2 regions of the Streptomyces sp. NPDC001219 genome follow, and region 1 is predicted to be linked to the other one. Evidence: riboswitches for the same ligand, from Rfam matches in the RefSeq annotation. Region 1 holds a riboswitch; the other holds the start of a gene.
The links. Region 1 has a riboswitch for glycine ahead of gcvT (glycine cleavage system aminomethyltransferase GcvT). Riboswitches for the same ligand answer to the same signal wherever they lie in the genome.

Region 1 (7,612 bases):
ACCGCTGAAGGCCGAGGTGGACACCAGGTTGGTGGCCTTGGGCGAGCGGTACATCAGGACCTTGAAGTAGGTGAGCGGGACGATCGCCGCCTGCTCCATCGTCTTCTTGTCGATCTCGGCGTACGCCTTCTCGCGGGCCGCCTTGTCGGTGTCGGCGATGGCGCTCTCGAGCAGCTTGTTGATCTCCGGGTCGTCCAGCTCCGACAGGTTGGTGTTGCCGGACTGGCTGATCGCCTTGCCGTTGAGGATCTGCTGGAGGTAGCCGTAGCCGGTCGGGAAGTCCGAGCCCCACTGCATCATGATCAGGCCGACGTTGTTCTTCTTGTTGAACTTCGGCACACCGGCGTAGTCCGAGAAGTACTTGCTGGTCGGGTAGGACTGGATCTTGGCGGTGACGCCGATCTTCTTGAGCGAGTCGATGACCGAGGTGGCCGCGTCGACCTCGTCCTGGCGGTCGTTGCGGGCCAGGATCGTGGTCGTGGTCTTGCCGGCGCCGCACTTGTCCCAGTGCTTCTTGGCCTCGGTCAGGTCCAGCTTGTCCCCGTCGTACTTCTGCGGGTACAGGTCGAACTTCTGGTAGCCGTCGATGTCGGTGGGCAGGACCGTGGAGGCCAGCTCACCGCGGATCGGGCCGCCGAGGGAGGTCTGGACGGCCTTCTTGTCGATCGCGTACTCGACGGCCTTGCGGCACTCGATGTTGTCGAACGGCTTCACCTTGGTGTTGAGCGCCGTGTAGACCAGCCGCTGCCCGAGCGCGTTGTCGGTGTTGGCCTTCTCCGCGGAGTTGGTCAGCAGCTGGGCCTGCGTCTGCCCGTCGACACCACGGCCGGCCAGGTCCACCAGGGTGTTCCCGGACTTGAGGTCCTTGTCGATCGTCGACTGGGCGACCTTCAGGTTCAGCACGATCTTGTCCGGCAGCTGCTTGCGCAGCGGGTCGGTCTTCGCGGACCACTGCGGGTTGCGGACCAGGGTGAGCTTCTTGCCCTCTTCGTAGCTCTCGAACTTGTACGAGCCGGTGGACAGCACGGACTTGGTGTAGTCGGCGCCCTTGTCCTTGGCCTGCGGGACCGGAGCGGTCTGCGGGGCGCTCACCAGGTAGTCGAACTCGGCGAACGGCTTCTTCAGGTGGAAGACGACCGTCTGGTCGTCCGGGGTCTCGATGGACTTCAGACCGGCCTTGCTCTTGTCCTTGTAGGGACCCTTGTAGCCGCCCTCGTTGTCCTTGAGGAACTGCTGGAAGTAGTTCGGCCCCAGCGAGAGGGTGTCACGCGCGAAGTTGCTGCGCTCCACGGCGTACTTGACGTCCTGCGAGGTGACCTCGGACCCGTCGTCGTACTTGACGCCCTTGCGGATCTTGTACGTCCAGGTCTTCCCGCCGTCGCTGGGCTTGCCCATGGACTCGGCGAGGTCCGGCACCAGCTCGTTGCCCTTGGTGCCGGGGGCCGGCTTGAAGGTGGTGAGCGGGCGCGCGTAGAGGCGGCTGAAGTTGTAGATGAAGGCGTAGTACGTGTTGCCCGGGTCGAAGGACTCGGGGGCGTCGCTGATCGCGTAGGTGACCGTGCCGCCCTTCGCGTCCGAGGCGTTGACGACGCCCTTGGTGGCGGCGTTGGCCTCGCCCGCGCCGTCCGAGGAGCCCTTGCCCCCGCTGCAGCCGGCCAGCACAAGGCCCGCACTGGTGATGGCCGCTATCGCCGCGACCGGAACTGACCTTCGCATGATGGTCGGTGTCCCCTTCGTTCGTCGAGAAACGTCGATACGTCGATACGTGGAAACTGCGTGACTTCGAAAAACGCTGGTGAGACTTCTGAGCGGGTGCCAGGCACGGCCATCAGCGGCTGCGTGGGTCCAGCGCGTCCCTCAGACCGTCACCGAGCAGGTTGAACGCCAGCACGGTGACGAAGATCGCGAGGCCGGGGACGATCATGTACTGGGGGTCGACCTCGTAGTACTTGACCGCCTGGTTGAGCATGCCGCCCCAGGACGCCTGCGGCGGCTGGATACCGACGCCCAGGAAGCTCAGCGCCGCCTCGAAGAGGATGTTGGAGGGGATCAGCAGCGTCGAGTAGACGATGATCGGCCCCACCAGGTTGGGCAGCAGCTCCCGGAAGAGGATGAACGGCCCGCGCGCCCCCATGCCGCGGGCGGCGTCCACGAACTCCCGCTCACGCAGCGAGAGCGTCTGCGCGCGCACGATCCGCCCCATGTAGGGCCAGTTGAAGAATCCGATGACGAAGATGAGTACCGAGATGTGCAGCGGCAGGCCCTCCAGGCCGAAGGCGCCGCCCTGCAGCGAGGCGGAGATCGCGATGGCGAACAGCAGCAGCGGGAAGGCCAGGAAGACATCCATCATCCGGCTGATGACGGCGTCCACCCGCCCCCGGTAGAAGCCGGCGACCACACCGAGCACGGTGCCGATGGCGACCGACAGCAGGGTCGCGCCGAACGCCACGATCAGCGAGACCCACGAGCCCTCCAAGATCCGGGCGAGCAGATCGCGGCCGAACTTCGGGTCCACCCCCAGGGGGTGGTCCCCGCTCATCCCGCCGAAGTCGCCCTTGGGAAGCGTGGTGTTGGGATCGATCAGCGACTGGTGGGGGCTGTTGGGGTCCAGCCCCAGCAGGGACTGGAGGGGACGGGAGAGCGCGGCGACGAGGATGAGCAGGATGACAACGATGGCACCGGCCACCGCGACCCTGTCCCGCCGGAAGCGCAGCAAGGCGATCTGACCGAGCGAGCGCCCCTCGATCTGCTTTCCTTCCACGCCTTTCAGCACCGCTTCCGGCTGCGCCTCAGCAGCTGCTCCGGTGGTCTCGATCGGTGCGGTCACGGTGCCCTTGACCCCTCTCGGCCGACAGAGGCCGGCCCATGCGACGCCGCGGTAACGGCCTGATTCACATCACTGGTGCAAGTCGTGCCGGCATCGCGGGAGTTCGCCTGATATGAGGTTCGAAAGGTGCGCGCGACGCCGTAAAGGGATGACGCTCGTACATCGGGCCGAGACCCTGTGTTGCCGGAGTCTTCATCCGATTCGCGATCAGTCACCAGCCCTGAAGGGGAAAGGATGCGTAACTGTGATGTGTTCCGCGGCTTTCCGTTATACGGACACCAGTTCGGGCTGAGCGGAGCACAAACCCGTGGGAAAGGGGCTCAACCACGGGACGCATGGGGCGAATTCACGCCGGGGTCACGCCGGAGCGCGACCGTCCGGCGTCAGTACGGACGCGGGTAGCCGTAACCGTAGGAGGGCGCGGGGGCCGGCGGCTGGACATAGCCGTCGCGGTCGAAGAACGGGCGCGTGGAGGCCCGCATCCACATGCCGACCGGGTCGTACTCGTCGTTCATCGCGACCGTGGAGACGGGCAGGCCGTCCGGGACCGCGCCGATCGACTGCTGGATCATCAACCGCACCGAGTCCACCGCCGGTTGGCCGGTGTCGTACAGATCCAGGCCGATCGCCAGATACGGGGCACCGAGCGCGGGCTGCACCCAGGCCCGGCGCAGCGACCGCACCGCGGGCGTACGGTGCGCGTTCTGGGCGAGGAGTGCGTAGAACTGCGGGATGTCGATGACCGGTTCCGAGATCCGCAGCGGGCCGGCGGGCAGCCGGTCGAGGCCGCCGGCGATCCGGCGCAGATCGAGCCAGGGGATACCGACACCGCCGCCGGGGGCGTGCGGATTCAGCCACAGGCCCCAGCGGTCGGGGAAGAGCGCGGCGGCGATCTCCGGGCCGGTGACCACCTCGTGGTCGCGGTTCCAGCCGGAGGCGGCGAGTTCGGGCGCCGAGGTCACACACGGCGCGTAGCCGAGGCCCTCGACCTCCATGTTTCCGTACTGCGCGTCGGGCATACCGGCCCGGCCCTGCCAGAGCAGCATCCAGACCTGGCCCGCGGCGAGCGCGTGCAGCAGTGCTTCATAGGCGTCGTAACGGCCGGGCGAGATCTGCTGGAGCAGCTGCTCCAGCTGTCCGGCCGCCGCCGGTCCCTGATGCGCACCCGCGCTCACGTGGTCCGTCCCTTCTCTCGGCAGGGCACGTGGGGTGCGCCCGCCTGTCATCCAACCAGCTTAGGGCTTGCCCTACGAGTGGTCCCGGGCGTAGAAGGGCCGCACACGCTCCAGCATCCAGCCGGCGACCGGGTCACCCTGGGCGAGGTCGAGCATGACGAGCTGAACGGGCCAGGGCAGCGGCACCGTGCCGAGCGCACGTCCCAGGGCTGACAGTACCGCCTGGCGGGCGGTGCCGTCCTGGAGGGCGACGACGTCGGCGGCGACCTGAACACCGACGAACAGCGCGGGCGTGTCGCCCTCGACGCTTGCCAGGGCACGCCGGGCACTCAGGACAATTCCGGCGCCGGAGAACTCCAGTCCGGCCGCGGCCAGGAAGTCCACCGGCTCGTCCTGCCAGTCCGGCTCGAAGAGCCGCACCCGGCCGCCGCTCGGCAACCCCTCGATGTCGTGGTGGCCCCCATGCCGGTCCCGGCACAGCTCGGCCACCGCGGGCGGCGGCAGCGGGACGCCGACCGTGCCGTCGGGGTTGACCGCGATACCGAGCTGCGGCGGCAGCCCGCGGGCGAACTCCCGTGCCGGGGCGACGGTGAAGGACATGTGCGAGCCGATCACCCGCAGGAACTCCTGCTCGGAGCTGTAGACCGGGACGTAGGGCGCACCGTCGAGCTCGACGGTGGGCAGGTCGAGGCCGCCCGCGCCGGGGCCCGCGCTCTCCGGGCCGCCGCCTTCGGGCAGCGGCACCCACAGCCGGCTACGGCCGAGGACCTCGACGATCCGGCCCCCGGCGCCCGGGTGTCCGACCGAAGCGGACAGCACCTCTTCGAGCTCGTTCGCCGGCCATGCCAGCTGCGGTATCCCCTGCTCCGGAAATGTCATGTGTCCCACCCGTTCCCAACCGCGCCATCTGGCCAAAGACACTAAACGAGAAGACGCGCGCGGTGGCGTGCGGGGGCGGTGTCCGGCGACTAGTGGAACGTGAGCGTCTCCAGCGCGCCGGCCGCGCGCCGGTCGAGGAGGACGGCCGAGCGGAAGCCCTCCGGCAGCCGGGCCGACTCGGCGGCGCCGACCAGTCGGCCCACCGCCCCGCGGTGGCGTGCGAAGGCGTACCCGGACACCCCGCGTCCCCGTGACTCCTGGCCGGAGAGCGCCACCTCGGGTGCCACGTCGAGCAGCACCAGATGCGCACCGCGGCCGCCGCGCAGCGCCGCGCGCGCGATCCAGCGGCGCACCCACGCCAGAGTTCCGCAGTCGTGCACCACCACGCTGTGACCGGAGCGCAGTGCGCGGCGCAGGGTCAGATAGTGGGCGGCCCGCACCAGCGGGCGGTAGAGGCCGTACGGCAGCCGGCGCAGCCTGCCGCGCTCCCAGCGCTCGCGGACGTCCTGTGAGTCGATGCGGTACACCTCGGCGCCGCGCCCGTCCAGGGGCGGTACGACGCGGTGCATGAAGGTGCTCTTGCCGCTGCCCGGCAGCCCGGAGACCACCACCAGGTCGCCGGCCGGGAACCGCAGCTCGGCGGCGCCCGGGGCCCGCGCCTCGCCCCGCAGGTCCACGACCGCGGCGCCGCGCCCCGGCCGGAGGACGGACCGCGGCGCACGGCCGGTCCGGGTCCTGGCGGCGGACGGCGCCGCCGGCGCGGCGCCCGGGGGCACGACCCCTGAAGTCGCCCCGAATGCCGCTTCACTGTGCACCGTGATCGCCCTCCCCGCCCGTTCTGGTCCGGTTTGGTTCCGTCCCCTACCCGCAGAGTGTCAAGAAAAGGTAATGCCCATCAAGGTGATTGTGCGATCCGCCCATGTCGTGGACGGTACGGCGGCTGGGGCTCCTTTATCCGGCGTTCCCGTGTAATGATGTGGCCGCCACGTGCACATCACAGCTCACCCGTGCACCGCCAACTGCATACCGGCCGCTTGTAACCTGCGCGGGAGAGTCCCCGGCCGTGATGGCGGGGCGCCGAAGGAGCAAGTCCTCCCTTGAATCTCTCAGGCCCCTATACCGCGCGGGCGAGGCAGATCTGAAAAGCGAGCCGCAGCCCGTGGGCCGGCTCCACCCAAGGTGCAAACCGGGTCCGTTCGCGGTATCCCGGTGAACCTCTCAGGTTCCGATGACAGATGGGGAGAACGTCTTGTCACCCCTGCCTGGGAGCCCAGAACCATGACTGATGCCCCCCGTCGCACCGCGCTGGACGCCACCCATCGCGCGCTCGGCGCGACCATGACCGACTTCGCCGGCTGGGACATGCCGCTGCGCTACAGCAGCGAGCGCGACGAACATGTCGCCGTCCGCACCCGCGCCGGCCTCTTCGACCTCTCCCACATGGGCGAGATCACCGTCACCGGCCCGCAGGCCGCCGACCTCCTCGACTACGCGCTGGTCGGCAACATCGGCGGCGTCAAGACGGGCCGCGCCCGCTACACCATGATCTGCGAGGAGGCCGGCGGCATCCTCGACGACCTGATCGTCTACCGCCTCGCCGACCAGGAGTACATGGTCGTCGCCAACGCCTCCAACGCCCAGGTGGTGCTGGACGCGCTGACCGCGCGGGCGGGCGGCTTCGACGCCGCGATCCGCGACGACCGGGACGCCTACGCGCTGCTCGCGGTGCAGGGCCCGGAGTCCCCCGGCATCCTCAAGCAGCTCACGGACGCCGATCTGGACGGGCTGAAGTACTACGCGGGGCTGCCCGGCACGGTCGCCGGGGTGCAGGCCCTGATCGCCCGTACCGGCTACACCGGTGAGGACGGCTTCGAGCTGTTCGTCCGGCCGGCCGACGCGGTCGCCCTCTGGGAGGCGCTGACCGCGGCGGGCAAGGACACCGGGCTGGTGCCCTGCGGGCTGTCCTGCCGGGACACCCTGCGCCTGGAGGCGGGCATGCCGCTGTACGGGCACGAGCTGACCACCGCGACCACGCCGTTCGACGCGGGCCTGGGCCGGGTCGTGAAGTTCGAGAAGACCTCCAACGGCGGAGACTTCGTGGGCCGCGCGGCACTGGCCACGGCCGCCGAACGCGCCGAGACCCGGCCGCCGCGCAAGCTGGTCGGCCTGATCGCCCAGGGCCGCCGGGTGCCGCGCGCCGGATACCCGGTCGTCACGGCCGACGGCACGGTCATCGGCGAGGTCACCTCCGGGGCCCCCTCCCCCACGCTCGGCAAGCCCGTCGCCATCGCCTATGTCGACGCGGCGTACGCCACGCCGGGCACCGAGGGTGTCTGTGTGGACATCCGTGGAAGCCATGAGCCGTACGAGGTCACCGCTCTGCCGTTCTACAAGCGGCAGAAGTAGCGGCCACCGGCGGCGGCGCGCCCCCCGCGTCCCGCCACCCCCGGGACTCCCCCGGACCCGGTCCGGGTGGGGGTACCCCCAGCGGTGGCTGGGGGAGTGCCCCCCTTCACGATCACACCCTCGCGTACAGGAGAATCGAGCCATGAGCAACCCCCAGCAGCTGCGCTACAGCAAGGAGCACGAGTGGCTGTCGGGCGCCGAGGACGGCGCCTCGACGGTCGGCATCACCGAGCACGCGGCCAACGCGCTCGGCGACGTCGTGTTCGTCCAGCTCCCTGAGGTCGGTTCCACGGTCGCGGCGGGCGAGACCTGCGGCGAGCTGGAG
Region 2 (7,612 bases), on a different contig from region 1:
GGTCGATCCCGTCCGCAGCGACCTTCTCCCCCATCGAAGGGTCCCTCCTTCAGTGAACAGCCCGCGGCCACGGGCCGCTTGGGGCCGTCCCCGGCACCGCCGGGGCTCGCGCTACGGTCGATGATGCCCACGGCAATCTGATCAATAACGCCGCGACGGCATGCCGGTGCCGATAGGCTCGAAGTGGTGCAGCATCCGGCACGGCCCACAGGCATATCTGCTCGGCAATCACCAGCGGCAATTCGCTTGTGAGAAAGACCGGCCAGTTCCGGCCTACCGCGCCACCGCGGCAATACGAGGTGGCGTCACCGAAACGCCGCGCAAAGCGGTGGAAAGCACCTCGCACAGCGGTCCTGATTTCCCCTTGCCGGAAATCCACAAGACCGGTAGCAGAAACACTTTCGGAACATACGTCGTATAAACTCCGCTTACGAGGCAGAGACTTGGCGCCCAGCGTCCAGGCGCTCTCACCGACTCCGGACACCGCGGCCGACCCCGCCGGGCCGCGGCCCCGAACCGGCCATGCTCTGACCCCGCCCGCAGACAACGCCGTTTGCACCCGCCACGCTCCACCGTGTCTCCGAGCCACGCTCCGCCGTGTCTCCGAAGTGAGAGGCGACCCACCATGCCGCTGCACCTTCCCCCTGCCCCCGCGCCCGCCCTGCGCAGCGTTCTCGCCGCTCTCGGCTCGCCCTCCGCGGTCCGCGAGGCCCCGGTCTCCGCACTCCGCGCCCATCAGGGCCCGCTCAGCCCCGACCACCCGCTGCCCATCCACGTCTGGGACGACATCAGCCGGGCCGGCGGCACCCCGCACACCCGGCTGGCCGGATGGAGCTTCCTGATCCGCGGCGGGGAGCGTGCCGTGGCGGCCGCCGAGACGGTCCTCACCGCGGACGGCTGGACCTTCGGGCGCTTCTGCGGCGGCCCCTACGTCGCCGCGACCGAGCAGGCACTGGCCCAGGCCGACTCACTCGCCACGCCCTACCAGCCGCGTCTGCTGTCGGTCCCCGAGCTGTACATGCTCACGCTGTGGCTGCATCACGACCTCGCCTCCGACGGCGCCGAGGGGCTGCCCGCACCCGCCGACCTGCTGGTGCCGCTGGCGCCCGCCCCGCCGGGTATCGCCGCGCACCGCCCCCAGCACCTCGCCGACCTGCTCCCCCGGCTCACCCTGCGGCTCGCGCCCGCCCCGCTCCTCGCCGAACCCGCCTGACCGGCGGTGCCGCCCCGAGTTGCGGCGCCCGCCGTCCTGCCCGAGCGTGCCCCGCGGCCCCGTCCGGCCACGGGGCGCTCACGCATGCTCACCCACGCGGCCTAGTCCGCGGATACCACGCCCAACCCTCTTGGGGACGAGTGCAATTGGGAGCAACCGCCCGCACGGGTGACGCGTCCCTACCGAGTGAGTACCGCTGCTGCGAAATCCCTGCGGAATCGCGTCCGTGGGGCAACACTGGGACCGACCGACAGAAACGGGGGAGCGGCCATGAACACCTCATCGAGCCGCACGACGACGTTCACCTCACCGCAGCGAAAGACAACTCCCATGTGCCAGCACCAACCGCCATGCCCGTCAGCAGACTCCACCGACCGGGAGGCCGCACACCTTGTGGCGCACCATCCGGAGCAGGGCTGGAGCCTGCTCTGCAACGGCGTCCTGCTCTTCGAGGACACCGGTGAGCTGCTCCCGGACGGGCAGGTCATCGCCCCGCACCGCACCCGGGTCGGCGCCGCCGCCTGACCCGCCGCGCTCACCACGAACCACAGGGCCCCCGGCAGATCTGCCGAGGGCCCTTGCTGCTGCCGTGGGTCAGTTGTCGTACTCGTCCAGCGGCGGGCAGGAGCAGACGAGGTTACGGTCGCCGTAGGCACCGTCGATCCGGCGCACCGGCGGCCAGTACTTCTCGGCGACGGAGACACCGGCCGGGAAGACGGCCTCCTCGCGGGTGTACGGGTGCGTCCAGTCGCCACCGAGCGCGCCCGCGGTGTGCGGGGCGTTGCGCAGCGGGTTGTCGTCCTTGTCCCACTCCCCCGAGCCGACCTTCTCGATCTCCGCACGGATGGCGATCATCGCGTCGCAGAACCGGTCCAGCTCCGCGAGGTCCTCGCTCTCGGTCGGCTCGATCATCAGGGTGCCGGCCACCGGGAACGACATCGTCGGCGCGTGGAAGCCGTAGTCGATCAGCCGCTTGGCCACATCGTCGATGCTCACACCGGTCGCCTTGGTCAGCGGCCGGACGTCGATGATGCACTCGTGCGCCACCAGACCGCCGGGGCCGGTGTAGAGCACCGGGTAGTGCGGCTCCAGGCGCTTGGCGATGTAGTTCGCGCTGAGGACCGCGACCTGGGTGGCGCGCTTGAGGCCCTCACCGCCCATAAGGCGGACGTACGCCCAGGAGATCGGCAGGATGCCGGCCGAGCCCCAGGGAGCGGCGGAGATCGGCCCGACGCCGGTCTCGGGGCCAGCGCCCGGCTGCAGCGGGTGGTTGGGCAGGTACGGCGCCAGGTGGGCGCGGACGCCGACCGGGCCGACACCGGGGCCACCGCCGCCGTGCGGGATGCAGAAGGTCTTGTGCAGGTTCAGATGCGAGACGTCGCCGCCGAACTTGCCGGGCTCGGCGAGCCCGACCAGCGCGTTGAGGTTGGCGCCGTCGACGTAGACCTGGCCGCCGGCCTCGTGCACCGCCGCGCAGATCTGGGTGATGTGCTCCTCGAACACCCCGTGGGTGGAGGGGTAGGTCACCATCAGGACCGCGAGCTCGTCACGGTGCTTCTCGATCTTGGCGTGCAGGTCGTCGGTGTCGACCTCGCCGTCCTCACCGGTCTTGACGACGACGACCTTCATCCCGGCCATCACTGCGCTGGCGGCGTTGGTGCCGTGCGCCGACGACGGGATCAGGCAGACCGTGCGCTGCTCGTCGCCATTGGCGCGGTGGTAGGCGCGGACGGCCAGCAGACCGGCCAGCTCGCCCTGCGACCCGGCGTTCGGCTGGATGGAGACCTTGTCGTAGCCGGTGACCGTGGCCAGCCGCTCCTCCAGCTCCTGGATCAGCGTGAGGTAGCCCTCGGCCTGGCCGGCCGGCGCGAACGGGTGCAGCTGGCCGAACGCGGGCCAGGTGACCGGCTCCATCTCGGTGGTGGCGTTCAGCTTCATCGTGCAGGAGCCGAGCGGGATCATGCCGCGGTCCAGCGCGTAGTCCTTGTCGGCGAGGGTGCGCAGGTAGCGCAGCATCGCCGTCTCGGAGCGGTGCTCGTGGAAGACCGGGTGCGCGAGGTAGTCGTCGTGGCGCAGCAGCCCCTGCGGCAGCGCCTCGGCCGCGGCGGCGTCCAGCTGCTCGACGTCGCCCTGCACCCCGAAGGCACTCCAGACGCCGGCCAGCTGCGCCCGCCCGGTGGTCTCGTCACAGGCGATGCCCACCAGGTCCGCGTCGACCTGCCGGAGGTTGACCCCGGCCTCGCGGGCGGCGGCGACGACGTCGGCGGCCCGACCGGGCACCCGCGCGGTCAGGGTGTCGAAGTACGCGTCGTGCACGATCTCCACCCCGCCGGCCCGCAGGCCCTCGGCGAGGACCGCGGCGTAGCGGTGGGTGCGCCGGGCGATGGTCCGCAGGCCCTCGGGCCCGTGGTAGACCGCGTACATGCCGGCCATGACGGCGAGCAGCACCTGCGCGGTGCAGATGTTGCTGGTGGCCTTCTCCCGGCGGATGTGCTGCTCACGGGTCTGCAGCGCCAGCCGGTAGGCCTTGTTGCCGTCGGCGTCGACGGAGACGCCCACGAGACGGCCGGGGAGGCTGCGGGCGAACTGGTCACGGACAGCCATGAAGCCGGCGTGCGGTCCACCGAAGCCCATCGGGACACCGAAGCGCTGGGTGGTGCCGACGGCGATGTCCGCGCCCAGCTCACCGGGCGAGGTGAGCAGCGTCAGGGCGAGCAGGTCGGCGGCGACGGTGACGATCGCGCCCAGCTCGTGGGCCTGCTCGATGAGGGCGCGGGGGTCACGCACCGCACCGGAGGCGCCCGGGTACTGGAGCAGCACACCGAACACACCGCGCTCGGCGATCTCGGCCGGAATGCCGTCGGACAGGTCCGCGACCACGACCTCGACGCCGGTGGGCTCCGCACGGGTCTCGATCACGGCGACGGTCTGCGGCAGACAGTCGGCGTCGACCAGGAAGACACCCTGCTTGACCTTGCCGACACGGCGGGAGAGCGCCATCGCCTCAGCGGCGGCGGTGCCCTCGTCCAGCAGCGAGGAGCCGGAGGTGGGCAGTCCGGTCAGGTCGGCGACCATGGTCTGGAAGTTCAGCAGCGCCTCCAGGCGGCCCTGCGAGATCTCCGGCTGGTAGGGCGTGTACGCCGTGTACCAGGCCGGGTTCTCCATGACGTTGCGCAGGATCACCGGCGGGGTGAACGTGCCGTAGTAGCCGAGACCGATCATGGAAGCGAGGACCTGGTTGCGGTCCGCCAGGCCCTGGAGCTCCTTGAGCACCTCGGCCTCGGTACGGGCCTGCGGCAGGCCGAGCGCCTCGGCGCTCTTGATCACATCGGGCACGGCGGTGGCGGTGAGCTCGTCCAGCGACCCGAAGCCGATGTGCGCGAGCATCTTCGCCTGCGCCGCCTGGTCGGGACCGATGTGCCGGCGCTCGAAGGGGGTGCCGCTTTCCAGCTCGGTCAAGGAGATGCGATTGGTGGTCATCTGCGGGGGCCTCCTGGTCGGTGCGACCTACGAGGGGCACCACGGCGCGGGTGCCCGGACGGCCTCCCCCTCTGTCATCTAACCTGAGAGCTTCACCGGCCCGCCCAGGAGCGGCCCGGCTTTCACCGTCGGTGAGGGGGGTCTCGGCGCTGTGCCGTCCGTGGCCCGCCCTGCTTTCCAGAGTGACCTCGTCCATGCGGTACGGGTGCCTGAGAGATTCCGGGGAGGAGTTGCTCCTTCGGCGCCCTGGTCGCGAACGACAAGGACTCTCCCGCACGGGGTCTGCGGCCAATCGCCAGCCTACCAGCGTGGCTCTCGAAGGCTCCTTCGAGTGGCCGGGGCATGAAATGTGCCGTTTGGTAGTTGTCACAGGGCAGTTGCGACCAATTGGAGGGGCCGTGCAAACCGATATCGATCCCCGAAGCCTGATCGGCCGCAAAGCATTCGACCGTAACGGCGCGAAAATAGGGACCATCGACGAGGTCTACCTCGACGATGCGACGGGGGAACCGGAGTGGGCGGCCGTACGCACCGGACTCTTCAGCCGGGATGCGTTCGTCCCCCTGGAGCCCAGCAAAATGGTCGATGAGGGACTGCACATTCCTTACGACCGCAAACTGATCAAGGACGCCCCGGACTTCGGCGTGGGCCGTCACCTCTCCCCTGAGCAGGAACTTCAGCTCTATCACCACTATCGCCTGGATATTTCTTCCCCGACCTCTGATCCGGTGCCGGGCTCCGGCGACACCAACTTCGGCAAGATCGCCGGCTCGGACGACTGACCATCCGCCGGCGCCCCGCCCACCAGCGGCAGGGGCTCCCCCGGCCGCAGCGCCGGGTCCTCGACAGCGAAGGTCCGCACCCTCCCCGGTGCGGACCATGGCGTTTCGAAGCGGACGGTCACCCTCCCCACCCCGCTCCCCTGCACCCAGCCGGCGCCGTACTCCTCGTGCACCACGTCCAGCCCCGGATGCCAGCGCCGCGGCGGCTCCTCCTCGGCCTCCCGCCGCTCCGCGCCCCCGGCGGCCTGCTCCGCCGCCGCGGCAGCGGCCGCCGCGGCCGACTCCGCCGCCTCCCGCTCCGTCGCCACCTGGGCGAACAGGTCCTCCTGTGTGAAGTCCGCCAGCCCGCTGACCCCCACGCCCAGCAGCCGCACCCCGCCGGTGGTGTCCACCGTCTCCAGCAGGCGCACAGCGGCCTCCCGTATCACCGCCGGATCGTCGGTGGGTCCGCGGAGCGTCTCGGAACGGGTCAGCGTCGAAAAGTCGTAGTTGCGCACCTTGATGACCACCGTCCGCCCGGAACGCCCGGCCGCCCGCAGCCGCTGGACGCACCGGTCCGCCAGCCGCAGCACCTCGCTCCGCACCCGCGTCCGGTCGGTCAGGTCCACCTCGAAGGTGTCCTCGACGGAGATCGACTTGGCGTCCCGCTCAGCCACCACCGGCCGGTCGTCCTGCCCCAGCGCCATCCCGTACAGCCCCGCGCCGTGCGCCTTGCCCAGCAGCCGCACCAGCTCGGCCTCACCGGCCTCCGCGGTCTCCTGAACGGTATGAATCCCGGCCCGGCGCAGCGTCTCGGCCGTCGCGGGCCCCACCCCGGGCAGCGTCCGCACCGTCATCGGCCCCAGCAGCTCCCGTTCCGTGCCCGGCTCGATCACCACCAGGCCGTCCGGCTTGGCCGCCTCGGAGGCGATCTTCGCCAGCATCTTCGCCCCGGCCAGCCCGACCGAGCCGGTCAGCCCCGTCGCGGACCGGATGTCCCGCCGCAGCTGCTCCCCCACGGCCCGTACGGCCGCCGACTCGGCCGGCACCCCGCCCGCCTCCAGATCGACGAACGCCTCGTCCAGGCTCAGCGGCTCCACCAACGGCGACAGCGCGTGCAGCAGCTCCATCACCGCCTCACTCACCTGGCGGTACAGGGTGAAGCGAGGGCTGAGATAGGCGGCGTTGGGACACAGCCGACGGGCCTGGGCCGTCGGCATCGCGGACCGGACCCCGAACACCCGCGCCTCGTACGAGGCCGTGGAGACCACACCGCGCCCGCCGACGCCGCCGACCACCACCGGTTTTCCGCGCAGGCTCGGTTTGGCCGCCTGCTCGGCGGCCGCGAAGAACGCATCCATGTCCAGATGCAGGATCGTCGGCGCGGGTCTCACATCTCCGATGCTGCCCCATGCCACTGACAATCGGCCCCATGCCGGGCCGCGCGCTCCGCCCGGGGACTCAGCCCGCGCGGTGACGCCGCCGCGCCAGCTCGTCCTGCGGGTTCTTCCCGATCAGCGTCTCGCCGGTGTCGACGCGCTCCCCGTGGAGCTGTGACAGCGCGCCCTCCACGTCCCGCCAGACCACTCCGACGGCGATCCCGAAGACGCCCTGACCGCCCTGGAGCAGATCCACGACCTGGTCGGGCGAGGTGCACTCGTAGACCGTCGCGCCATCGCTCATCAGCGTCATCCGCGTCAGATCCGCCAGCCCGCGCGAGCGCAGATGCTGGACGGCAGTGCGGATGTTCTGCAGCGACACCCCGGTGTCCAGCAGCCGCTTGACGATCTTCAGGACCACGACGTCCCGGAAACTGTAGAGCCGCTGGGTGCCGGAGCCGTAGGCCGGCCGGATGCTCGGCTCCACCAGGCCCGTACGCGCCCAGTAGTCGAGCTGCCGATAAGTGATGCCCGCTGCCGCACAAGCGGTCGGGCCGCGATAGCCGATGTTCTGAGCCTCGCAGTCCCCCGACACCGCCGCGGCCGGTGCCGGCGCAGGGTTCGCTGCCGCGCTCGAGTGGAGCGGCAACGCCCCTTCCGCCGCCATACCGTCGCCGGTGATTGCCACGCCGCCCTCCGTCCTCCACGTCCCGGACGGGACCTGCCACATCGACGGTATGCAGTCACTCGGGGTGCGTCAACGATCGCCGCGCTCGCCA

Region 2: another riboswitch for glycine. It lies ahead of gcvP (aminomethyl-transferring glycine dehydrogenase); the one in region 1 lies ahead of gcvT (glycine cleavage system aminomethyltransferase GcvT).

Annotation. Positions count from the first base shown of each region.
Region 1 covers NZ_JBSFJF010000023.1:58,106-65,717, reverse strand. Annotated here, with positions in the region: gene ACWC9R_RS17475 (ABC transporter substrate-binding protein) at 1-1,716, opposite strand, end outside; gene ACWC9R_RS17470 (ABC transporter permease) at 1,829-2,827, opposite strand; gene ACWC9R_RS17465 (enhanced serine sensitivity protein SseB C-terminal domain-containing protein) at 3,211-4,002, opposite strand; gene ACWC9R_RS17460 (enhanced serine sensitivity protein SseB) at 4,075-4,881, opposite strand; gene ACWC9R_RS17455 (AAA family ATPase) at 4,971-5,696, opposite strand; glycine riboswitch at 5,918-6,013, shown strand; glycine riboswitch at 6,014-6,126, shown strand; gene gcvT (glycine cleavage system aminomethyltransferase GcvT) at 6,160-7,287, shown strand; gene gcvH (glycine cleavage system protein GcvH) at 7,430-7,612, shown strand, end outside.
Region 2 covers NZ_JBSFJF010000070.1:8,224-15,835, reverse strand. Annotated here, with positions in the region: gene ACWC9R_RS30970 (glutamate-cysteine ligase family protein) at 1-34, opposite strand, end outside; gene ACWC9R_RS30965 (hypothetical protein) at 626-1,213, shown strand; gene ACWC9R_RS30960 (DUF5999 family protein) at 1,544-1,738, shown strand; gene gcvP (aminomethyl-transferring glycine dehydrogenase) at 1,808-4,693, opposite strand; glycine riboswitch at 4,881-4,977, opposite strand; gene ACWC9R_RS30950 (PRC-barrel domain-containing protein) at 5,092-5,475, shown strand; gene ACWC9R_RS30945 (DNA polymerase IV) at 5,385-6,848, opposite strand; gene ACWC9R_RS30940 (MerR family transcriptional regulator) at 6,916-7,521, opposite strand.